DNA from 4 places in the Paenibacillus sp. Z3-2 genome. Region 4 is predicted to be linked to each of the others. Evidence: riboswitches for the same ligand, from Rfam matches in the RefSeq annotation. Region 4 holds a riboswitch; each other region holds the start of a gene.

Region 1 (5,156 bases), 630 kb from region 4:
TGCGGTACTGAGCGTGGAGTTGTGTGGGGCAGGCCCTTCTATATGTTGAATTACGTGAAGCAACCTGCTGTCATCGTCGAAACCGGCTTTTTGAGCAATGCCGAAGATCGAGCCAGAATGAGTGATCCAACGGAGCAAAAACGAATCGCCCAATCCATCGCTAATGGCATTATTTATTACCTGTCGGTAGTGTAGGGGCAGCATGCCAGTTCCACACTTCGCGCACCAGATCACCGATACCTACAAACTCAATCTGACCCTGAAAACGAGAGATCGATTCACGAACCACAGCCGATGTGTTCAACCCCGTATGGCCGACATGACCAATGACGACACATATCTTCTTGTCAATCGCACGTTGAGCTGCCAGATCCATTTGCTTGCGAATGTGCTGCTTTGAGTTTTGATCATCCAGGAAAATGTCATTACCTACAGGTGGCATATTTTTGGATATCGCGAGTTCACCCACTACGGAGCGAAAATTCGTACGGCTGTCCACAAAGAAGAGGCCTCGTTCCTTGCATACGTCGAGCACAATCGACATGATGCGTTTATCGGAAGTGATTTTGGAGCCCATATGATTGTTCATTCCAATCGCGTGGGGCACATCATCTATCGCTTTCTCTACGCGTTCGCGGACTTCTTCATCCGTAAGATTGGATGTGATTGCACCCGGGCCCAGCCACTCAGGTTTTCCTTTCTTGGGTTCCATGGGCATGTGCACAATCACATCCATTCCCTTCTCATGTGCTGCAATCGCATCTTTCTTCGTTGTTGGCAGAAAAGGCATTACGGCTACCGTCAGTTTGACTGGCATCGCCAGAATCTCATCCGTTCCCTTCATGTCGTTACCTACATCATCGATGATAATTGCCATTCGCTTCAGCGTACCCTTTGAATTGATGTCGGTCATCGCTGCTGTGGCCAAGTCCGCGCGGCTCAGTGAACAAACCAAAACAAAAATTCCAAGAATCCCTATAACCATCATTCTGAACATAATGATTCTGGATTCCCGATTGGATTTCAATCCTTTTCTCACCGTTCTCAAAATTAAACCCCTCCTTTTATCCGTGTCCTCATTGTTTCATAATGTAGGCATGAATATGTACGTGGAAGGTAAATGATACAGCGGTAAAAAATTGATTTACACTAATCCACCAGAATACGTTGAGGCATTACTGTGAAATCAAGGCATTAAAAAAGGCCTGTATATTGCTCCAAGAGCAACATACAAGCCTTTTCTTCTGATGCGGTCGAGAGGACTCGAACCTCCACGGGGGTTAGCCCACACGGACCTGAACCGTGCGCGTCTGCCAATTCCGCCACGACCGCATATTATATCTCCGTAAGAAATCTCGGCGACAAGAAATAATATATCATGTGTAATCTATCATGTCAACACTGAAAATAATAACAAGTAAAGCCCGAGTCAGACGTCCATGTCTGATTCGGGCTTTACTTACAGTTACAAGGAGTTAACGCTATGAAACCTGAGGCTCGTCACTCATTACAGCTTGGAAGGCCAGTTGCCATACCATGCATAACCGCCTCTTCTTTCTTTATCAATATCACTTAATTTGTATCTAACTACCCCGTCGCGACCAATAAAGATCGGTTTATCCGTTCCCACTTCGTAGAAGCGAGCCCAGATCGGTGCAGCTTTGGAATCAGCGATAATTTTGCTGTCTCCGTTCGCTCTTTCATACTTGTAACCCGTAATCTTCACTTTGTTAAACCACGCCTCGGCTCCTTTAATGGATGCCGTAATTTTGGCGTTAGCAGGTCTGGTTTTCAGGAATTTAACAATCGTTACACTCTCTGCAGCCGTCAGCGATGGTACTTCATAGATTCTTGCGCTTGCCGGTTTAAGGGAACTGGAATCATGTTGTTGTCCCCATGCTGTCAGCTTACCGCCTGAAACGACCTGTGTATTCAGAATCGCTTCTACACCTTTAGCAACTGAGTTCTTACTGCGATTGGCAAGGGCACTGTCGATAAACGAGAAGTCACCTTTACGCGTTGCTACTTCATCCAGCATGTACATGACGTTAATCATGGCATCATCATTATAAGTGATGTGTTTGTGATATCCGGAGCTTTGGTACACTTGCGGCCATCCACCGTTTGAATACTGCATATTAATCAAAAAATTGATTCCTTTAATTGCAGCCGCTGAGTAGCGCGGATCATTCGTCTTTTTGAATTCCTTCGCCAATCTTCTAATCTCTGAGTATGTAGCCTTGTTGTCAATCGTGGACTTCGCCCATTCTCCACTGGTTTGTTTATAATCCTTTCTCCAACCTCCATCTGGCAGCTGGTTCTTCAAAACATCGGAAATACTTGCTGTTGTACCTGATGCATCGGCAGCAGATACCGTTGCTACAGGGAGAAAAGCCATTCCAACGGCTGAGAATACCATGGTACATGCTAGAACAAAAGTAACTATTTTTTTTGCTTTCAAAGATAACACTCTCCTAAGTTCGTTTTAATAAATCTCCCACTTCTACCTAACTTAAGATTCGAACCCCAAACCTCCTTTATTTGAATTCATCGCACAATAAAATCAAATTCCATCCAATATGTGGATTGGATAAAACGATAATATGCAAAAAATCGATTTTTGTCAATATATGCAACTTAATCAATATAATCTCTTTAATTCTACATAACGGAATAGTTCTTTTAACTCATGACAAACTTATTTATTTGTCCAAAATCACCTTCAACGAATCAATAGTGACGTTTTTGTCATGAATGATACCCAAACTTGATCCCCTCTTTCATATAAAAACCGTAATTCCGATAACATTGGGGTAAAATGAAGGGTTTTAAATGGGTTTGACAATTACGCATTTATGCAATATAGTTTCAAATAGTTACAAAAACTTAATTATTAATTGCCGAGTTTCATGTTTGAAAACGGGGGAACCAATTTGGGTGAATTATTCTTATACATAGGAAATATAGGGAACCTTCTACCGAACCCTTAGCTAACTCCGTAGGCATCGAAGGGAGAACATTTATTTTGAAAAAACTGATTATCTCCATTTTTGGAGCAGCTGTACTATTTACATCCGGAGCAACAAGCACAGAGGCAAGCAGTATTAACTCCGTAGTGAACAACATGACAGGCATACCTTACAAGTGGGGTGGCACAACGCTGGCTGGCTTTGACTGTTCCGGGTTTATGAGATATCTTTTCAACAAATACAGCATTGTATTGCCACGTACTTCGCAGCAGCAAGCCAAAGCAGGTACTCCGGTATCCAAAAGTAACATTCGCACAGGTGATCTGGTGTTCTTCAATACGATGGGCAAAGGCATTTCACATACAGGTGTATATATCGGCGGCGGACAATTCGCTCATGCTTCCAGCAGTAAAGGTGTAAGCATCACCAAGTTGTCCAATCCTTATTTTAATGATCGTTACGTAACAGCACGTCGGGTAACTGGACAGTTTATGTATGATAAAATGTTAGGGAAAATGTAATTCACACACAAAAAGGCACCGGATTTTAAACCGATGCCTTTTTGTGTACTTAAAAATGTGCATTGTATTGCTAACTAATGCAACGCCTTCTGCACTCGCATTGCGCCTTGAGACAGAGCATGTCCGCCACCGACAGCTCCAGCCACCGCAACGGTCTCCATGATCTCCTGATCTGTAGCACCCTTCGCACGAGCTTCTTCCACATGATAGAAGGTACATACCTCATTGTTAGCAAATAGTCCAATTCCGAGCGCAATGAGCTGTTTCGTCTTCGCATCAATCACGCCAGGCTGAAAACATTCTCCGGTAAACTCATGATACGACTTCACCACACCTGGCAGCACGTCGCTTAATGCTCCAATCTGATCCTTGTAGGCATGAACTTTATCATTCATCAATGTCATTTGCAGCACATCCTCTCGGCTATAGTTACAGATTTCCTCACTGTACCTATCTTCTCACCCGAGTGAGTCATTTATGCCAAGAAATCATGGTAATTGCAAACAATTAAACGTTCATGTTCTAGCCAAATTATACGGTTACTCACTAAGTAAACTTTGGCGCGGCTCGCTGAACAACTGATATCGGTAATTGCGATCCAGCTTAACAACACGTCGATTCCGACGACGGATAAGTACCTGCTCACCATCCCAGGCAACCACAATCCCGGTTACATCGTTAGTTTCCAGCTCGTCCCTCACTACTCTTACTTTCTCACCTGACAGACGCAGAGCGTCCAGTTCTGTATCACTGATCATGTTCATGGCTCCTATATTCCAAATTTATTTACAAAAAGAGACCTAAAATGAAATGTCATTTAGGTCTCACGTGACTGTATTGGACTGTCATGTCATTCGAAATTATGTCCCGACTGAAAGTTACCGCTGCGCGTGCTCTTTGCTGTCGTTCTTCTCGAACCAAAAATCAAGCACTTTGGCGGACATCACACGTTCTTCAAGGTACTCCACTTGATGCGGTGTAAATTGTTCTTTCCAAGAGAAGGACAACTCTTCGCACAAGCCTACAATCGTCAGTAATTCTGACCAGGCAACATAGCGTTTGTACCAGAAAAATTGAGGATGTTCAATCATATAGGGATAAAGGTCATCGAATTCCGTATGTTTACAATCCAGGGCACGTTCAAAATGAACTTTCGATTCCGCCAGCTTATCAATAAAAAATTGTTCTGTTGCCGGTTGGTTCCCCATGGTGTTGCCTCCTCTCCCTAACATAACCCCATTATAAATGAAATCCGCGGTCATGCAAAGGCATAGTTCTAAAAATAGGCCCTATTCCTTTAAAATGTCACATTTCGTTATCGTCAAATTGTACCGTTCCATCGTTCAGGGAACGAATGCGTACCAAGGCTTCCACCGGAATTCCCTGTTCACGAATCGTGCGGGCCCCCGCCTGAAAACATTTCTCGACCACAACGCCGAATCCGACGAGTTCCGCACCGGAACGTTCAATAATTTTGATCACTCCACGAGCGGCATCTCCATTAGCAATGATATCATCAATGAACAAAATGCGGTCATTCTCATGAATGAACTCGCGGGAAACCATTATGTCCGTTACGATTCCTTTGGTAAAGGACGGTACGCGTTCACAGTAAGCATCAGGATCAGCCAGAAGCGTTTTTTTACGACGAGCGAATACGAGCGGT
Region 2 (5,156 bases), 2.2 Mb from region 4:
CACCAACCGATGAACGGAAGCAAAGTATTGATTTTTCCGACACCTATTACAAGTCCAAACAAGTAATCATGGTTCGCAGTGCGGATAAAGACAAATATCCGACGATGGCAGAACTGGAGAATGAAAAAATAGGGGTGCAGAAGGGTTCCATTCAAGAGACGATTGGACAGAATATCCCAGGAGCGAAGCTTACTGCGCTCGATAAAATTTCTGATATTGTGTTGCAGTTGCAAACGAATCGTATAAATGCAGCAATCGTTGAAGATACCGTTGCTGCGGGATATCTGGATGATGTGATTGCACTTGCTCCTGCTGTTCCTGATGAAGAACAGGTAGAAGCAGCAATTGGAATCCGTAAAGGGAATACAGAGTTGCTAAGTGCGGTCAATGGAACGCTCGAGCGATTGAAAAGTGAAAATAAGATCGAACAAATGGTCACAGACGCCAGTCTCCTGATGGCTGATAAAGTGAACAAATCACAAAATATATTTGAAGTGTTCTGGCAATACAAGAGCTTCTATGCAACAGGTGTAGGATACACGCTCCTGTTATCTGCACTTGGTGTAATATTTGGGGTGATCATCGGACTGATCATCTGTTTGTTCCGTCTACATGATGTAGCCATTCTACGTTGGATTGGAACAGCGTATGTCGAAGTTATTCGGGGTACTCCGATGCTAGTGCAATTGATGATTATCTACTATGGATTGGCCCTGACATTTGGTATTAATTTTAGTCCCCTTCAAGCGGGGATTATCACACTTTCCATCAATAGTGGTGCCTATCTTGCGGAAATTTTCCGTGCAGGTATTCAAGGGGTGGATCGTGGCCAGTTGGAAGCAGCTCGCTCCCTCGGAATGGGCAGAGGTGCAGCCATGCGTTACATCATATTGCCACAGGCTTTCAAGGCCGTATTGCCGGCAATTGGTAATGAATTCATAACGATCATCAAGGAATCCTCCATTATCTCTGTTATCGGTATGGTGGACATTATGTATCAGGCAAGTGTGGTCAAAAACATTACGTATCAAGGATTGAGTCCGTTTCTCATTGCGGCAGCCATTTACTTTGTATTGACGTTCATTTTGTCCAAGCTGCTGGGACGACTGGAAAGGAAGTTGAGTGCAAGTGATAGACGTTAGACAATTACACAAATCTTATGGAAATAACGATGTGCTTAAGGGCATTAACGTGACGATTGGCAAAGGCGAGGTTGTCGTGGTTATCGGTCCTTCCGGTTCGGGTAAAAGTACATTCTTGCGTTGTCTGAACCTGCTGGAACAGCCTACCTCGGGAGAGATAGATTTTGAAGGCGTGTCAATCACCGATCCGAAGCACAACATCAATGCGACTCGTGAAAAAATGGGGATGGTGTTCCAGCATTTCAACCTGTTCCCACACAAAACGGTACAGCAAAACATTACGATTGCTCCAATTAAAGTGAAGAAGCAATCCACGCAGGAAGCGGAGAAAATTGCTGCTGATCTGCTTAACACTGTGGGCTTGTACGATAAAAAAGATACATTCCCGAATCAGCTGTCCGGTGGACAGAAGCAGCGGATCGCCATTGCAAGAGCATTGGCCATGCAGCCGCATGTAATGCTGTTTGACGAGCCAACTTCGGCTCTCGACCCCGAGATGGTCGGTGAAGTACTCGATGTCATGAAACGTCTTGCAGAAGGCGGGATGACCATGGTCATCGTGACGCATGAGATGGGTTTTGCACGTGAAGTGGGAGACCGGATCTTGTTCATGGATGGCGGGGTTATTGTGGAAGAAGGAACACCAGATGAGGTGTTCGGAGCACCCAAAAATCCACGGACACGTGATTTTCTTGCTAAGGTACTCTAAATTCACAGATCAAATAGCGTTGCTGACTTTATGTCGGTAACGCTATTTTTTATGCGTAATAAACATTAATAGAGTCGAAAAGTAACTTTTCTGTAACTTAATCTTAAGGAATCGATGCATCTGCCATTTCGTGATTATCCAGTATTCTTACAGATGATGATGCGCTGAAAATCATTTGGTAAGAATTACTACAAGTTCAGGTTACAAAATTGTGATATATTGAACTCTGCCGAAACTTCCGGACAGGGAGTGCGGGGGATGTAACGATGCAGATTGTGCAGGGGAAGATCGATAGCACACTGCTTGGGGTGAATTAGGGGTACATAATGTTTCCAGATGTAACGAAGAACCTATAGGGTGGGCTCCTCATCCGAATCCGACAACTAACTTCGCAGGCACAATGAGGGAGGAAGACCATGATTAACAAGAAACGTATAGCCAAAACAGCAGTAGCATTATTGACAACAGCAATGCTTATCCAAGCCGTTCCGGCTCACGCAGATTCAGTTCATGTGGCCAAAGAGGGAGATACCTTCTACACCTTATCGAAACAATATGGAGTAGCACTTAACACGTTGGTTAAAGCAAATAACGACATTTCACCTTACAACATTTATGGTGGTTTGAAAATTACAATCCCCGGCAAAGCAAACAAAGTTGCTGCTGCCGCTACGGAAAGCAAGGCTCAAGCGAAGACGGTTACCACAGCAAGCTTGGACGTTAACGCAGATAACAAAGTGGTTCAAGCCTGGGGCAAAACGTTTGATTACAGTAAAGCAGTCAATGTGAAAGCAACGGCATACTCTGCAGATCCGTCCGAAAATGGAGGATGGGGTGCTGTGGATTACTTCGGTAATGATCTTGAACTGGGTACGATTGCAGTTGATCCAAGTGTGATTCCACTCGGAACCAAAGTATTGGTCACAGGTCACAGCCATCCGGGATTGCCCAAACAGGCTTTTGTAGCCACAGCACGTGATGTTGGCGGTGCAATCAAGGGTCACCGGATTGATATCTTCATTCCTGGTAGCAAGCAGTCCGTAAGCAAATTTGGTTTTCAGGATATCGAGCTCTACATTCTGAAGTAGACATCAAACTACATCTAATGAATTCAAACAGGGTGTCTGTCAGTCGCTAACTTGCGATTGAACAGGCACCCTTTTAACATTCGCAATCATTTCCTTTTACGGATCATGGACACCCTAATCTTTGGCCTTAGGCAATCCCAACATTTCGTCCAATGTGACGAGTTCATATCCGCGGTTACGCAGTTCCTCAATGACTTCGGGCAAAGCCTCAATCGTGCCGTTCAGGTTAGAGCCCACACCGCCTCCTGCATGCTGCAGAACGATGGAACCAGGTTTCACGGCAGACAGGATATTTTCTTTCACCTTTTCTTTGGAGAGGCCTTTCCAGTCCAGGGAGTCAACATTCCAGTTCACAATGCTATAATGCTGTCTGGCAGCCCATTTCAGCTGTTCCTCATTAATGTCTCCGTAAGGTGGCCGTATCATTTTAGGGGTATATCCCGTGAGGTGGTGAATAATATCCCCGGTATGTAAAATTTGTTTGCGAAAGGCATTCATCGACAGCTTACTGAATTCCGGATGATTATAGCTGTGATTGCCAACGATATGTCCTTCCTTAACCATGCGTTTCACCAAATCCGGATGTTTCTCAGCACGACTACCCACGATGAAGAATGTAGCTCTGACTTTGTATTTTTTCAATACATCCAGCACTTGCGGAGTAAATCGTGGATCGGGCACATCATCAAAAGTCAGGGCAACCTGCTTGGTTGAAGGACCATTGGTTTTGAACGTATCGGCATATTTTTGACGTAATTGTCCCAATGTCAGTTGCTCTTCTTCCGCGGAATCTGAACCTGATACCGACTCACTTGGCGGGCTTGAAGCATCCCGAGATGAAACTGGAGCATGATATCCTCCGAGAAAAATAACGAGAACCATCAGCATAATGAGGCGTACGCGCATAATAACGGCCTCCTTTTCCAAAATGACGTTCTCCTTGGTATGCCCGGGGTATCCATAAGTTATGCGTAGTGTGAGAATTTTCATTGCCGATTCATCTCATGAAAGCCATAATTCCTCCATATATAACATATAGAGAAGGATAGGTGGATGACTATGAGTACATATGATTTGAAATCGATACGTTTACAGGTGATTGAAGCAGGAGAGGATAAGGTTTTTCTCGTTACCGGAGGAAAGGCGCATATTGGCGCTGTAGCCACGTTCTATGTGGATCATGAGCGGGTTAGTGGGACTACGGTACATATTCCGGGTCATAAGGAACAAGAGCTCTGTGAGCGGCTTGCCCGAAAGGCTGCCCTGCAGCTGAAAGTAACCGTTACGGTAATGATGGGTATCCATTTTGATTCCATTACACGGATGCAGATCGACGAAATCGTGCAAACTGCAGAGAGGTTGATGGAGGATCATCTGAACAAAGATAAAGAGTCTTCCTGACATAAGGGCAATCGCATGTTTTGATTTTATTTAATAAAATTGAAACGAGTTGTAGATTGTTACGTATGTATAATTATATACGATGTAATATCGACTAGGAGGAGTACCATAATGTCCATTTTCAAACGATTGCGTGATTTAACAATGTCTAACGTTAACGCCATTATTGACAAGGCAGAAGATCCAATCAAGATGACGGACCAATATATCCGTGACATGCAAGAGGATCTCGAGGATGCGGAGAAAGCAGTAGCCGCACAGATCGCCATTGAGAAGAAATTCAAGCAGTTGTTCGAAGAGCAGGAAGCTCTTGTGAAGAAACGTGAAGAACAGGCGCACACGGCGGCACGTGCTCAGAACCTGGATCTGGCTCGCCGGGCTCTGGAAGAGAAAAAGGTTGCCGAAGAGAAGATGGCTGAGTACAAAACCAGCTATGATCAGAACAAGGCTTCTGCAGATAACCTGCGTGGCAAGCTCGACGAGATGCGTAAGCAGTTGACTCAAATGAAGAACAAACGCGAAACATTGGTAGCCCGCTACAATGCAGCAAAAGCCCAAACGGAAATCAATAAAGCGTTGAATGGATTTGGCTCGGATACGGCAAGTGCCGGCCTGAAGCGTATGGAAGAGAAAATGATGCAAATGGAAGCTCAAGCTGAAGCAAGCAACGAGATGTCATCCAAAGGCAAGTCGCTTGATGAAGAGTTCGAGAAGTTGGGTAAAGACCAGGCTGTTGAAGACGAACTGGCAGCATTGATGAAACAGTACGATAATAAGAACTAACACCTTGGTTGTCAGCAGGGTTAACCAGCGGAG
Region 3 (5,156 bases), 1.4 Mb from region 4:
TGCCCAAACCCGTCAAAGGCGGGGAAAGCATCACACTCCACACCCGGTTCGAAGTAAGTCTGCCGAAGATTTTTGCACGGATGGGAACCGCTGATGATTTTGTCATGGCCGGTCAATGGTTTCCCAAATTAAGTGCCTATGAACCTGTGGGCAGGCGTGGAAGAACAACGGAAGGCTGGAATCTGCACCAATACCACGGCAATTCGGAGTTTTACGCCGACTTCGGTATATATAGTGTGCGTATTCGGGTACCTGAAACATACAAAGTTGCTGCTACTGGATTCCCAACGCAGCAAGCTGTGGTGAAGAATGGAGAGAAAGTCTATCAATTCTATGCCGATGATGTGCATGATTTCGCCTGGGCAGCCTCACCCGATTTTGTCTACGCCGAGGAACCCTTCTCTGCACCCAATGTTCCTGGGGTACGAATCAAGCTGTACCTGGACCCTGCTCATCAAGATCTGAAAGAACGATATTTCCATGCCGCTAAGGCCGCACTAGCCAATTATAGCAAATGGTTTGGTCCATATCCTTACGCGACCTTATCCATCGTTGTTCCGCCCAAAACGGGGAACGGTGCCGGAGGTATGGAATATCCCACGCTAATCACAGCCTTTGGTGCGGATGATACCACGCCAGGCTATGACCTGGAACGTACCGTAGTTCACGAGATTGGACATCAATACTTCTACGGCATGGTTGCCAGTAACGAATTTGAAGAAGCTTGGCTGGATGAAGGGTTCACCTCTTATGCAGAAGACAAACTGATGGAGCAGGAATATGGACTGATCCCGAACCTGCCGGTACAATCGGGCCTGATTACGTCTCCTTCATCATTAACACAGGAATCCTGGAAGTTCGAGTCACAGAATGAGTACGCGGCCAATGTCTACACACGTGGCAAGCTTGTATTGCTCGGTATAGAACATCAAGTCGGTGCGAAAACAATGGAACGTATTCTCTCTACCTATGTGAAGAAGTACCGCTTCAAACACCCCACATCAGCTGATTTCCAGAAAGTTGTAGAGCAAGTAACCCGTACTTCCTGGTCTGATTATTTTAATCAATACATCTATGGTAACGGAATGGCTGATTTTGCTGTAGAGGATATTCGTGTTACACCCGTGCAAAAAGACGGCCAAACATTGTACGAGTCTTCCGTGACGATCGTGAAAAAAGGCAGTGATTACAACGCCGTTCCTGTTCGCATTGCTTTTGAAGACGGGCATATCCTTACCAAGCAATGGAATGGCAAAGAAGATCGCATCACCTATAAATTAACTCACACATCCCCTGTCTCCTGGGCCATGACCGATCCTCTGTACACGATCGTGCTGGAGAACCGCCACATGAACAATTTCCTGAAATCCGGACTGGATGAGCCAACAAAATCCCGCTGGAGCATGAGTGTAACCAAACTAATAGAAGCCATATTCGGAGGTCTGTCATGGTGAGGTGGAAACGGTGAAAGCAAAAATACGCGAAGGCTGGTTTCTCGTCCGTCAGCATATGTTCATTGCAGCACTCTTATTTCTCTATCAGCTCATATGGGGATATTTCCTCTATCGAATGGTTCAATCAGCGGTCGTCCCACTGCTCCTGCGCTATCCTGACCCTGATGCCGGGGAGTTAAGTACGCTTTTGTTCAAAATGGAAAGCCAACTTAACCTGTCCACCCATCCGGAGGTTCATCGTTATCTGTGGATCCTGGGGGCTATGCTGCTGGTTCGCATGTTGATCAGCCCCCTCATTCAAGCAGGACTGCTCTACTCGCTTCAGCACTATAATAGTACTGAAGAGCGCATTCCATTCGTCCGCGGAATCAAAAATCTGTGGAAACCGATGCTGTTGCTCCACAGCATACGTACATTATTGATACTTCTACCCGCCTACTGGCTCATACCGAAGCTGTATTCAATTCTACTGGATGGATTTCATTCCCTTCAATTACTCTTGCCCGGCATACCTTATATAGCTGCCTGGTTCATATATGGCTGGGTTATCCATCACGTCCTTCTCTACATGCAGTTCGGTATTTCCGCACCGGAGGGAGAAGGTGGCGCTCACGGCACACTCAAAGCACTCTGGATTGCACTACGACATCTCATCGCCGTGATTGGCATTGCACTGCTGCTGGGCGGAGTTCACCTGCTTATCTTCGGGGCGTTCACTTCAGCCTCATGGTTACTAACAGGACTCACCGGACTTATACTACAACAGACGTATCCTCTTGCCAGATGTCTAATGAGCCTGTGGAAAATATGCGCCCATTTTCGCTTATGGCAGTCCAAAACATCCAAAGGTTAGAGCAAATCGTTTAAAAATTGTTACCATCGCATGTTAAACTCATGGCCTAATAAGTACTTATAAATAGGCAAACCTCAACCTTTCCCCGTCAAAGGTCGAGGTTTTTTTTGCTAAATTTATTGTTAAACGTTGCCAAACCGGTACACCTCTGTTACAATAATCGCAGTGAGTTTTTAGTAACAACTTTGTAATCTTTATATTCATATTTGTAACTACTTAAAATTAAATCGTCATTTCTTGATTTCGCAGGTGCATAACTAGCATAGCCAAATTCCTGGCACCTGGGAAGCGGGGGAACCAGTTATGGGTGAATTGATCTTGCTACAGAGGGATCATAGGGGACCTTCAACCGAATCCTTAAGCTAACCTCGCAGGCGTTGGAAGGGGTATATCTCTTGTTCAAAAAGAAATTAACCGCAGCTGTACTTAGCCTCACATTTGCATTATCGCTTGGTGCAGGCAGCGCATTCGCAGATTCAAAAATGGATACAGTAATTGATTCAGCAATGGGAACTACATACAAAAGCGGGGGAACAACGCTTAACGGCTTTGACTGCTCCGGGTTCACACGGTATGTATTCGACAAGTTGGGTATTGATTTGGCACGCCAATCCAGTTCCCAATTCGAAATGGGCGATTCCGTATCCCGCATGGAGATGAGAGCTGGCGATCTGGTATTCTTTAATACAACAGGTAAAGGCGTATCTCATGTAGGAATCTTTGTAGGGGATGGAAAGTTCGCACACTCCTCTTCTTCCAAAGGTGTTACGATCAGTGCATTGAGTGAAAACTACTGGGCCAATCGTTATGTTGGCGCTAAACGGATTATGAGCACGGACGCATATGAATCACTGGCCCTTGACTAGGGACAAGCTGGGCAACATGATGCTGTAACCATTAACCCTACTGGAACGAAGTAAGAAGTATAACAGAACCGCCCGGTACATTCTCCGCAGGAATGTATCCGGCGGTTTTTTTGTGCTTCATCCCCTGTTCACGTAGCAAGTAACACATGAGGCATATCCTGCGACATCAACAGCTTTACTTGGCGTTCGTTTGTCCGTGCCCTTATGATGTTTTTACCCATCCCGTTATAATATAAACGTAATTACCGGAACTTTTGTTTCATTTTTTTCCCAAAGTTGCAGACTTGCTAAAAGAACTGCTCTTTTGTAGAGTGGACAGAGGGTTTGGTGATGAATGAGAGGAGCGTGCAGATGTATGAATGAAGCCCCTGTGACGTTTCACGTTGTACCCATGCTAGAAGAACATGCGGAGTTTATCTGCAATTGGCAATACGAGCCGCCTTATAATATCTACAGCTGGCTCCCCTGGGAGCAGATGAAGGCACTTGAAGTGGAATTTGGGGATGCACAGCTGCGGCAGGAACAATATGCGATTGTTCTAGATCAGAACGAACGCATATATGGATTTGTTCAATACTTCCCCCTTCAAGGGGTAACCCGGATTGGCCTCGGCATGCATCCAGAGCTGTGTGGTCAGGGTCAAGGGAAAGCTTTTGTCACCGCCATTGTACAGGAAGCCATTCGCCGAAACCGGACGAATGAGATTGACCTGGAAGTGCTGACTTGGAATGCCCGTGCCATTCAAGTCTATCTGAAGAGTGGATTTGTCATCCAGGATACATACGAACGACAGACCCCTACCGGCTTAATGCCCTTTCACTGCATGGTCTATGAAGGGCCTCGTGATTAGAATTCATTGCAAAACAACCAAATCTGCTCCTTGTTATGTGATTAGTTCAAAAAATTACCACAAAATGCTATGATGTGACTACAGGTTCCGTTATAATGATATGGATAGTTTCAGGTTAGATGATCTTTCATTCTGGAGGGGACATAAGGGATGCACAAATGGATCATGAGCGGGGTATTTTTTGCAGCATGCGCTTTAGCTATTGTTTTAATGTTTACGCTTCCAGGGAAAGAGGAAGTGGCTGAAGAAGCGAAACCAACCATGCCGGAAGTGACGATGGATGCAGGACAGGCTGAGGCACTGGTCAAAGCCAACTGTATTTCCTGTCACGGGGATCAGCTTCAGGGTGGCGTAGGTCCTGCTCTGGCAAACATCGGCAGCCAGGATGATCTGGAGAAGATCTATTCTACGATTATCAAAGGTAAAGGTGGCATGCCTGCCTTTAAGGGCAAACTGCAGGATGAAGAGATTGCCAATATCGCCATGTGGTTGTCAGAGAAGAAATAATCTCTGCACGCGCATAACGAAGAGGCCCTTAATCCCCCTTTGGGAGAGTAAGAGCCTCTTTGTTATGCAGATTATTGAGCTTCTGGCGCGTGCTCGGCCAGAAAGGCCTCGACTTCATGTGCGGACGGCATCCCGGACTGGGCGCCGAGCTTCGTCACGGATAACGCGGCCGCGCCCATGGCGAAGCCTACAGCCGCGTCCAAGGTCTCACCGCGCGCGAGGGCTACCGCCAGCGCGCCGTTGAAGCAATCGCCAGCGCCGGTCGTATCGACGGCGCTTACGGCGTAGCCGGGCGCACGGCACGCGCCGGCACGCCCTGCTTGTACGCGGCCACCAGGCGCCGCCGCGTACACTGCCCCCTCGGGGCCGAGCGTCGTGACGACAGCGGCCCCGAGGGATGCGGCGAGCTCTGCAACCGCCGCATCCAGGTCTTCCGGCCGGAGATGATCCCGGCCGGTAAGCACGGCAAGCTCAGTGCGGTTCGGCGTGACAACGTCGACGCACCGCAGGAGCTCTTGGGGCAGACCCGGCACCGCGGGAGCCGGGTTGAGCACAACCAGTGCGCTGCCTTCAGCCGCTAGTTGGGCGGCGCGGGTGACCGCAGGCAGCGGGATCTCCAGCTGCAG
Region 4 (5,156 bases):
TGAATCATATTTGGCGAAGATCTGTTCGAGCTGGCTGAGATCAATCCAGGGGTGCAGAGCGCGTGCAAGTCTGATCAATCGTTTACCCATAACAGCAGCTTGTTCTCTGAGTTCTCCAGGAGTTCGCTGAACATGGACGAGCTTGTCGATCAGAGCTATCCGCCATGTATCCTTGTGATCTGCTGCGGTATAGATGCCTTTGATGGCCATGCCTTCAAGACGAACGATACTGGGATGCAACTGACAACGCATGAATGATTCGAGATCTTCAGCATTACGAATGGTACCCTCCTTGATATGGATATCCATGCCGAAGGAATGGGTGAACCCTCCAACCTGAATAGAGGAATCAAGCAGATTGACATAATCGAGCAGCTTATTCCCACGGTTCACAATCATTCGCCTCCTGTGTTCGTTAAATGTCACTTAAAGTAACATTTATATTCCTTTTTGTTTGCTTTGTGTTTGAAAATCCGAACTATATGATAGTTATCTTCCCATAAATGTCCGCTTTTTGTCAATAGAATCCTTGGAATTTATTGTTCTAAAAATGATAAATCATATATTGTGTTATTTAATGTATCATTTTAAGTTAGGTATTCACAGGGTATAGGGGAAGATTATATATTACTATATATAAATGATTACACAGATCGGCTCTATCCGGAAAAGAGGGGATCAAAACTAATGATATGCAGTTCATGACTAAACATGACGAGAATATGCGATTTTTGAGGAAAATGCCTGGCTGAAAAAGAAGCATTAAAAAATACTTTACTTTTAGATCTAAACCCGGTATAATCAATTCTGTTGCCGATTATTTACGACATGCGGTCGTGGTGGAATGGCAGACACGCTATCTTGAGGGGGTAGTGGGCGTATGCCCGTGGAGGTTCGAGTCCTCTCGACCGCATCATATGAACGATTAAGAAGAAGCTTTCCTTTATTGGAAAGCTTCTTTTTTTGTCTTTTCGACCAGTAGAACCTCAAGTCAGGAAAAAGGCCCTCCATTACCCGGGGCGATCGTGCTTACCTTCTGGTTACGGGTGGCCTATGTATTATTTTTGAAGCAAGTTCTTGATATCTTCTTCAATCTTGTCGGGTGTTGTTTTGGGAGCATAACGTTTCAGTACCTGTCCGTTCTGATCCACAAGGAATTTGGTGAAATTCCATTTGATTGCTTTGGAGCCGAGCAGGCCAGGAGCTTCCTTGCTTAGATGCTGGAAGAGAGGATGAGCGCTTGAGCCGTTCACATCAATTTTCTCGAACATAGGGAAGCTCACGCCATAATTCATCTGACAGAACTCTGCAATGTCGTCCGAAGAGCCTTTTTCCTGTGCAAATTGGTTGCTTGGAAAACCCAGAACTTCAAACGGAGCATCCTGAAACTTGTCTTGCAGTTCTTGCAGGCCTTTGAATTGAGGAGTGAGGCCACATGAGCTAGCCGTATTCACAATCAGTAGCACTTTGTCACGGTAGTCGGACATTTCAACTTCTTGACCGCGAAGAGTATTCACTTTGTAATCGTAGATTGTCATCTAAATCGCCTCCATTATATAATCTTATACCCCTTATTATATTGGTTGCAATTAAATAATACAAAACTAATATGGTGTTAAAAGAATCAAAACAGGCAAGTTGTGCAGAATACGTGAATGAATTGCGATGTGATTTTCGTCAGAGTGAGAATTAGATAGACTTGAAGAGATAGATAGAGTATAACCTTGTTGTAAGCGCTATTATGTATGGGTATTGGCGAAAATCTGCCGATTCGGTGATCTGTGCGGACTTTACACCGTCATGGCGCGGGTGTATGATTCATAACGTAATTTCAATTTAAATTAAATTGTACTTGAAAAACGAAACAAACGATAATATCGCTCGATCTTACTTTAAGATATACGAACGATGTTTTAATCGCTGAGTTTCCATTCTTTGATGAGTGGGAAACGGGGGAACCAACGGAATGCGCTGTCCAGGACAGTGGGCATTCATGGGGTGAATTTTCCGGTGACAGCCGGAAATAGGGCGACTCTCGCGCCCGAATCCGTCAGCTAACCTCGTAAGCGTTAAAGGGAGAGGCAACAAGCCGTACGCTGGTTCATGGTGTTTTCGCCATGGATTATTTAAGAAGCGTTCGGGAGGCCTTGGTCCCCCACGCTTCTTTTTTGTTGTCTTTTCACGCCAAGGGAGGAACGAATGATGGATACTGAGATGATCTTAGTGACTGCTCCAAATGAAGCAGGACGCAAATTTATCAAATTGCTGATGTACAAAAAAATGCCGTTTGCCGTTCTAACCAACAGTGCAGGGGAAGAGCGTAGACTCCGTAGAATCGGGGTAGAGCATGTCATTCGCATGAACACGGCTGCAGCTCAAAAATGGTTTTTGCCGCAGGGCAGCGTAGGCAATGTGTTTATTTTCGAAAACAGCCTGAATCTGACCTGTCGTTATTTGCAAATCTGCCGTTCATGGACATCGAAGTCCCTGTGCGTCATTACGGAACAGAGTCATCCAAAGGGCATCTATCGGGGGATGGGCGCAGACCGAATTGTATATTCACTCAATGGGGAAGTCGGCTTTCTCCTGAATGGTTAGTGCGCTAGCTTGATAGCTTGTGATTGCTCCGGTGTAAGGGGCCTGTTATAATTGAATATATCAATAAACGGAAATTTGAGGAGACTCATGCTTGATGGTGGGTCTTCTTTTTTATGGTTTTTAGAGGTAGTTCAAGGAGGAATTGGCGTGCCGGATGTAGGTGGAATAAAGTGGTTGTTTTTTGATGTTGGAGATACGCTGGTGGACGAATGGGAGCCGGTTGATGATATTATCGGACAGTTCGTCCGTGAAGCATGCGCTTTGGGGTATCCGGTGCAGATTGAGGCGGTACGAGAACTGTTCACGAACTGTTACCAGAATTATGAGCAATGGCCTATGAGAGTGGCTATTCGCACATTCATTGGAGACGAGAAGCACCAAAAACAGATTCAGGACAAGCTGAAGTTTCAAAAAGATCTTGAACGTCCTTTTCCTTCAGCGGATTCGGTTCTTGGGCACTTGTCGAAGCATTATCGCATTGGCATTATTGCCAATCAAAGTCCTGGAACGGAAGAGAGACTGGAGAGCTACGGGTTGCGGAAGTATGTTGATGTTCTGGCCTGTTCGGCTGAAGAAGGGGTGTCCAAGCCAGACCCTGAGTTATACGCTGTAGCCTTGAAGCAGGCCGGTTGTGAACCAGAGGAAGCCGTCATGATCGGGGATCGGATCGATAACGACATTATTCCTGCTCGGAAGCTGGGCATGCGTACGATACGGATTATGCAGGGTTACGGGAGATTCCAGCCGGAACTATCGGATGACGAACGTGCAGATTGGACTGTTGATTCATTGGATAAGCTCCTGCCGTTATTGGTGCCAAACCAGGATTAGATGATTGCGTACGAGAGATTCTACTATAAATGAAAACACGTTGCTGTATAGCAACAATAAAGGCTGATCAACTTGGGTTGAACTGCACCCCGTCAAGTAGACAGTACAAAAAATAAAAGATGGTTAAGCGGCCTTGGTCCTGAATTCATTGGGACTGAGGCCGTTTAGTTTTGCCTGTAACCGTTCGTAATTGTAAAATTGTATGTAATCATCAATGTCTTTTTGGAGTTCTTCAAAGGTCCCGTAGGTATGCAAGTAATACTTCTCACATTTGAGCGTCCCCCAAAAGGATTCCATGGGTCCGTTATCAATGCAACGGCCTACCCGAGACATACTTTGTGTGAGTTTCGCTTCGTCCAACATCTCCTTAAAACGTAAAGAAGTGTACTGGAAACCGCGGTCACTATGAAGCAAGGGACGGCTTGCTGGAGCAGCTTTTAAAGCCAATTCCAGCGTCTTTAAGACCAGCGGATTGTTATTAGAATGTCCTAAGACATAAGCAACAATAGACTTGTCGTGCAGATCCTTAATTGCGCTTAAATAGGCCTTCTTCCCGTTGCCGTACTTGAATTCCGTTACGTCGGTTACCCATTTTTGGTTTGGCATTTCCGCCTCAAATTTACGATTCAGTATATTCTCCGCAACCTGCTGAGGGGTAGAGCCTATGTACTTCTTCCTCTTTTTTCGGGTGACAGACTGGATGCCCTGGAGCTTCATCAGACGGTATACTCGCTTCGCGTTAATATTGCTGTCCATTTGCCTGCGTAAATGCAGCGTTAATTGGCGATACCCAAAGGTTCGCTCCACCTTCTCATAGAGAAGGAGCATGGCCTGTGTAAGTTTCGCATTGTCGGTCTCCCGTGAACTGGGTTTTCGATTCAACCATTTATAGTAGCTGGACCGCGGAATTCCTGCGATTTCACACAAAAGCTGAAGGGAACAGGACTCCTCTTGCCGAACAACTTGAATAGCCAGGTAGATGTTCTCCTGACGAATGTGACTTAACGCCTCCTCCTTTCGAGTTCCTCTAACTTTTTTAGAAAAGCATTCTCCGCACGCAGCCGCGCATTCTCGTACTCTAATTTTTGCATAGCAAGTCTGTGGCGATCTGCCTCCGTGAGTGCTTCAGCTGATTTGGTACGTCCTCTGCCGTCTCGTAGCGCCTCTTCGCCGCTTGCTTCGTATTTCTTTACCCAGCTATATACTTGTTGGTATGAAACGTGAAAACGGCCTGCGGCCTGGGTGTAGTCTTGTCCATTTGCCAGACAATATAGCACGATATCGATCCGTTCCTGCCAAGTGGTTACGCGTCCTTTGGTCATCGCCCTGGTTCCTCCTGAATGAGCAGCGGTTAAGCTGATGCTAAGACCATTATACTTCTTAATCCAGTTGGCGAGTTGGGTTCGACTTGCAATTTTATACTTGTCGATGATTTGATATTGCGATAATCCTCCTTCCAAATAATCATGGACCGCTTGGCGTTTGAGCTCTGCTGAATACTTTTGATTACGGGAACGGACTTCCAGGCCCTCGTAACCGTACAACTGATAACGGCTTCGCCACTTGACCACAGATGTTTTGGATAATCCGTACTTTTGAGCCACAGCTTTTAAACCAAGTTCACCACATTCAATTTCTTGCAGAATATTCAATTTTTCAAGTGCCGTAAACTTCTTTTGTTCCATAAAAACACTCCCCATACAGTAACAGGCTTTTATTATTTCACC

Evidence for each region. Region 4 has a riboswitch for cyclic di-AMP ahead of M1D71_RS06500 (HAD family hydrolase). Riboswitches for the same ligand answer to the same signal wherever they lie in the genome.
Region 1: it holds a riboswitch for cyclic di-AMP, as region 4 does, so the genes downstream of both, M1D71_RS09670 (C40 family peptidase) here and M1D71_RS06500 (HAD family hydrolase) in region 4, are expected to answer to the same signal.
Region 2: it holds a riboswitch for cyclic di-AMP, as region 4 does, so the genes downstream of both, M1D71_RS16585 (3D domain-containing protein) here and M1D71_RS06500 (HAD family hydrolase) in region 4, are expected to answer to the same signal.
Region 3: it holds a riboswitch for cyclic di-AMP, as region 4 does, so the genes downstream of both, M1D71_RS00525 (C40 family peptidase) here and M1D71_RS06500 (HAD family hydrolase) in region 4, are expected to answer to the same signal.

The regions. Positions count from the first base shown of each region.
Region 1 is NZ_CP096397.1:2,139,713-2,144,868, reverse strand. It holds gene M1D71_RS09690 (N-acetylmuramoyl-L-alanine amidase) at 1-195, shown strand, start outside; gene M1D71_RS09685 (divergent polysaccharide deacetylase family protein) at 170-1,048, opposite strand; tRNA gene M1D71_RS09680 (tRNA-Leu) at 1,249-1,332, opposite strand; gene pelA (pectate lyase) at 1,508-2,470, opposite strand; cyclic di-AMP (ydaO/yuaA leader) riboswitch at 2,889-3,020, shown strand; gene M1D71_RS09670 (C40 family peptidase) at 3,026-3,490, shown strand; gene M1D71_RS09665 (carboxymuconolactone decarboxylase family protein) at 3,565-3,894, opposite strand; gene M1D71_RS09660 (hypothetical protein) at 4,030-4,248, opposite strand; gene M1D71_RS09655 (hypothetical protein) at 4,369-4,698, opposite strand; gene M1D71_RS09650 (xanthine phosphoribosyltransferase) at 4,796-5,156, opposite strand, start outside.
Region 2 is NZ_CP096397.1:3,699,086-3,704,241, reverse strand. It holds gene M1D71_RS16595 (ABC transporter substrate-binding protein/permease) at 1-1,142, shown strand, start outside; gene M1D71_RS16590 (amino acid ABC transporter ATP-binding protein) at 1,129-1,851, shown strand; cyclic di-AMP (ydaO/yuaA leader) riboswitch at 2,069-2,265, shown strand; gene M1D71_RS16585 (3D domain-containing protein) at 2,268-2,939, shown strand; gene M1D71_RS16580 (polysaccharide deacetylase family protein) at 3,054-3,845, opposite strand; gene lpdD (prenylated flavin chaperone LpdD) at 3,999-4,340, shown strand; gene M1D71_RS16570 (PspA/IM30 family protein) at 4,452-5,123, shown strand.
Region 3 is NZ_CP096397.1:104,977-110,132, reverse strand. It holds gene M1D71_RS00535 (M1 family metallopeptidase) at 1-1,454, shown strand, start outside; gene M1D71_RS00530 (hypothetical protein) at 1,465-2,307, shown strand; cyclic di-AMP (ydaO/yuaA leader) riboswitch at 2,562-2,699, shown strand; gene M1D71_RS00525 (C40 family peptidase) at 2,703-3,173, shown strand; gene M1D71_RS00520 (GNAT family N-acetyltransferase) at 3,529-4,023, shown strand; gene M1D71_RS00515 (c-type cytochrome) at 4,174-4,530, shown strand; gene rbsK (ribokinase) at 4,602-5,156, opposite strand, start outside.
Region 4 is NZ_CP096397.1:1,507,808-1,512,963, forward strand. It holds gene M1D71_RS06485 (urease accessory protein UreF) at 1-393, opposite strand, end outside; tRNA gene M1D71_RS06490 (tRNA-Leu) at 831-913, shown strand; gene M1D71_RS06495 (glutathione peroxidase) at 1,059-1,538, opposite strand; cyclic di-AMP (ydaO/yuaA leader) riboswitch at 1,909-2,084, shown strand; gene M1D71_RS06500 (HAD family hydrolase) at 2,200-2,598, shown strand; gene M1D71_RS06505 (HAD family hydrolase) at 2,746-3,429, shown strand; one part of gene M1D71_RS06510 (IS3 family transposase) at 3,553-4,478, opposite strand; one part of gene M1D71_RS06510 (IS3 family transposase) at 4,478-5,114, opposite strand.